One region of the Companilactobacillus heilongjiangensis genome, then DNA from elsewhere that is predicted to be linked to it. Evidence: predicted binding sites of a transcription regulator. Region 1 holds the regulator's gene; the other holds the start of a gene.
The links. The regulator LexA, encoded in region 1, represses DNA repair genes until DNA is damaged. The targets are predictions, from matches to a motif close to CNAACANNTGTTNG.
Positions count from the first base shown of each region.

Region 2: parE (DNA topoisomerase IV subunit B) is a predicted target of LexA. The motif match lies at 920-933, and genes of this name have one in related genera.

Region 1 covers NZ_CP012559.1:1,481,161-1,483,373, forward strand. The annotation lists gene purE (5-(carboxyamino)imidazole ribonucleotide mutase) at 1-77, opposite strand, end outside; gene JP39_RS06715 (YneF family protein) at 317-538, opposite strand; gene JP39_RS06720 (DUF896 domain-containing protein) at 601-843, opposite strand; gene lexA (transcriptional repressor LexA) at 939-1,562, shown strand; gene JP39_RS06730 (phosphoglycerate dehydrogenase) at 1,916-2,213, opposite strand, start outside.
Region 2 covers NZ_CP012559.1:1,216,644-1,218,856, reverse strand. The annotation lists gene parE (DNA topoisomerase IV subunit B) at 1-853, opposite strand, end outside; gene plsY (glycerol-3-phosphate 1-O-acyltransferase PlsY) at 1,062-1,694, shown strand; gene JP39_RS05580 (DUF3862 domain-containing protein) at 1,941-2,213, shown strand, end outside.

The DNA of each region.
Region 1 (2,213 bases):
TCATTCAAAACATCGATTGTGTTCTGCATGATCTTCAAATCAGAAATTGAACCCATAACTATTGCTACGTCGTGCATTACTTTTTCCACCTTTCTTGCTTTGGTATCCAAAGTTTATCAGGGATTGAAAATTCTTTCAATGCTAAATACGCATTTTATTCATTTATTTTTGTCTATTGTTCGTATTTACCGTTTACATTTTGTCTTTAATAATTATAAAAATATTAATAGTTCGTATTTAGCTATCATTTTATTTTTTGAGACAAAAAAATAAGCGATATACATATAAATATATGTATATCGCCTAAATGACATAACTATTTGTTATTCTTTTGTGAATTCTTCATAGTATTCATTAATTGATTAAGCTTCTTTTGTGAAGGTTTTTGACCCATTTGCGCCATCATTTGTCTGATCATATCAGCACTGATTGGTGGATTGTCTTGGAAGTATTTCTTCATATACCATCTGGCAGCGAAGAAACCACCAACTAATCCAACTAGCAAAGCTATAACGCCAACAACTATTGTGATTCCCATTTATGTTCTCACCCTTTCCATACACTTATTAATATTACAAAAAAAGTTAGACAATTGAAAGTCTAATCGTCACGTAATCCTTTTTTCCGTTGAATTTCGCGAACTTTTTCAGGAGTAACTTCATTTCCTGCTTTATCATAGACCTGTGTCATCTCTAATTGAGACTTAAATGCGGCACGGAAGTTCTTCAAGTATTCTTTACGTAATTGTGCTTGTTGATCTTCTTCTTCCTTAGTAATAGTGCCGTCTTTAGCCTTATGGGCTAGTTCGTTAATCTTCTTGAGCAATTCTTCTTGTTCGTTCATTATTTCAATTCCCCTCGATACAATCGAACACTTGTTTGAAGTTGTATTCAAATTTTGATACAATCTATTTAAGATATTAACAATGAGGTGTTCTAATGTCAAAAGCTGAAGGCTCTAAACAGTCACAAATTTTACAATGTATTTATGATTATTTAGATGAACATGGATATCCGCCAACTGTTAGAGAAATTTGCGAAGCCGTAGATCTCTCTTCAACGTCAACGGTTCATGGTCACCTATCTCGTCTTGAGAAAAAAGGATTTATCCAAAGAGACCCCACAAAGCCCCGTGCTATCGAGCTTACTGGTGCTGGTCTTAATTCAATTGGTATCAAATCCAAACAAATTCCTATTTTAGGTGCCGTTGCTGCTGGTCAACCTATTACCGCTGAAAGAAATCCTGATGGATATTTTCCAATCCCACCTGATCTTACTCGTGAGTCTGGTGAATTATTCATGTTGGAAATTCACGGCGAAAGTATGATCAATGCTGGAATCTTTGATGGCGATCATGTTATTGTACATGAACAAAATTTTGCTAATAATGGTGAAATTATCATTGCCATGACTGAAGATATTGAATCAACATGTAAGAGATTCTATCAAGAAAATGGACATTACCGCCTACAACCTGAAAACGATACAATGGATCCAATTATTTTAGACAGCGTCGAAATCATTGGTAAAGTTGTTGGATTATATCGTTCACAAATTTTTTAAAAGGAAACCACTCAATTAAGGGTGGTTTTTTGTTTTGCCGTCTCCAGGGAAAAGAACAGTTACCTGCTATGCGGACCGGCCCGAGCCAAAGAGCGGTCTCGAACTTTGTCTCCAGTGTACAAAAAAAGTTCTAAGAGAAGAAATTGATCTTCCCTCAGAACTAATCTTAGGTTGTTTTTGAAGCCTTACCAAAGACCGGTAAGTCTCCAAACACGCCCGGTGGTGTAATGGCTGAAGCCATAACGCCACTATCACAGCCGCTAACTATTCTTTTCCCTTCCGACTAATTTATCGCATAGATATTTGTCATAAATAATCATATTTAATAAATCATAATTTTGTGACTATAATCATTATCTGTGCTTAATCACACGTACCTTATAAACTTCCTTAATACCTTCTAATGCTGATATTAAACCTTCTTGATCCTTTCCTTGCAAATCATCAACGTCAATAACCGTATACGCAACCTTTTCTTTGGCAGCATTCGCCATATTTTCGATATTAATTTCTCGATTGGCAATTTGGGTACTTATTTGTCCAACCATGTTTGGAACATTTTGGTGAATTACGGTCACTCGATACGCTGTTTCAAATGGTACTTGCATATTTGGTAAATTCACACAGTGTGTTGTGTCGCCTTCTTCAAGG
Region 2 (2,213 bases), 260 kb from region 1:
CGGCTTCGTGCGTCCCACCATCAGCAGTACGAACATTATTAACGAAGGAGATAATATTTTCAGAATAACCATCGTTGTATTGACCGGAGAACTCGATTTCGATTTGGGAATTCTCACCTTCGATATAGAAGATGCCACCAAGTGTATCTTTGTCCTCGTTCAAATACTTAACGAATGATTGAATCCCATCTTCATAATGGAAAACATCCTGTTTCTCTTCTTCGCCACGTTTGTCAGTGATAGTGAACTTAACACCCTTGAGCAAGAATGCTGACTCACGCAAACGTTCGGCTAAGGTGTCATAATTAAACTTTGTTGTCTGAAAAATAGTCTTATCAGGCTTAAAGCTAATTGTTGTTCCGCTACCTTCTTTGGTAGTACCAGTCTTCTTCAAGGTTCCAACTGGGTGACCACCATTCTCAAAGCGTTCTTCATAAACTTTGCCGTCACGAACAACACGAACTGTCATCCACTCTGACAAAGCATTAACAACTGATGAACCTACACCGTGCAGACCACCAGACGTTTTGTAACTATTTTCTGAGAATTTACCACCAGCATGAAGTACTGTTAGGATAACTTCAATCGTTGGCTTACCAGAAGCATGCATCCCTGTTGGCATCCCACGTCCATGGTCAACTACCGTAATGCTGCTATCTTTGTTGATTGTGACATTGATCTCTTTACCAAATCCTGATAAAGCTTCATCGACCGCATTATCAACGATTTCATAGACAAGGTGATGTAATCCACGTGAATCAGTGGAACCAATGTACATACCAGGTCTTTTTCGTACAGCTTCTAATCCTTCAAGGATTTGAATTGACGAATCATCATAAGATGATTTTGGCATTTATATCATTCCTTTTCATTTACTACAAATCCGATATTCTAGTATTATAACACTATCAACGATATACGAATATACGTTCGTATTCAAGAGAAATCTTTTAATTTCAGGTAAAATAGTGGATAATGTCTAGGTTGGTATTTATAATTCTTGTTAAAACACCATAGAGTTACAATATACCAAAAAATAAAGCTGAGAGAGTGATTTTTTAATGAAACTTCTCATTTGTGTAATTTTAGCCTACCTAATTGGCTCATTTCCAACCGCTTATATAATAGCAAAAGTATTTTTCCACAAAAATATTTTTGAATACGGGAGTGGAAATGTCGGAACAACTAACGCTTACCGAGTTCTTGGTAAAGTCGCTGGAACAGTCGTTTTAGTGATCGATATCTTAAAAGGAACTCTGGGTGCATTAATGCCCGTCTTCTTTGGGCTAAATCGTCATCTAATTCTTTTCGTCGGAATCTGTGCCGTTATTGGACACTGTTACTCAATTTTCTTGAAATTCCGAGGTGGTAAAGCCGTTGCCACTAGTGCTGGTATCTTGCTCGCCTATAATCCCCTACTTTTCGTGATTTGCTTTATCGTTCTAGCTTCAATCGTTTATATCACAAGTATGGTCAGTGTAGCTAGTCTTACAACCGTTCTATTCTTTACGATTGCGACACTATTCTTACACGATTGGATCCTAACAGCTGTCGCTGCAATTGTTACTGTCATTATTTATTATCGTCATATTCCTAATATCAAGCGACTTTTGAAGGGTCAAGAAAACCTCGTCCCAATTGGATTACGGTACAAAAAGCAACAACGCGAAGCTCAAGAAAAAACTCATAAGTAATTTTTCTAGTTCATAATCGATTGATTATGGGCTTTTTTTTATCCACGCTGAATTGCACATAAAAAGCACATATCACAAGTTACATCAGATTTATTATTCACGAAAATGAACTATCAAAAAAAGTTCTCAAAAAAAGCTGAAATAAAATATAAAATAATCGTAAAAATTTGCTTATAAAAGTCATATCATTCTCTGTTACTGATAGAATAATAGTAAAGCGTTATCAATTCGGGGAGGGGGTCGATTATGGACTTTAACAATAATTTGCCTACAAGAGCGGAATTTCGCCGTTCTTTAAAACATAAAAAGAAACATTTTTATAAACGGTGGTGGTTTTGGACTATCATCGTAATTCTTTTACTAGCTGGTGGTGGCATCGGCGGGATGAAAATGACTAAAACTGGTCCATTCAGTCAAACTACTAAGGTTTCGAAGTCAAAGAAAACTACTAAAAAGAAAGTAGCCAAGAAGCCTGGCGTTACATTTGCCCAATACAGCGGTATTTTTCTCAACGAAACT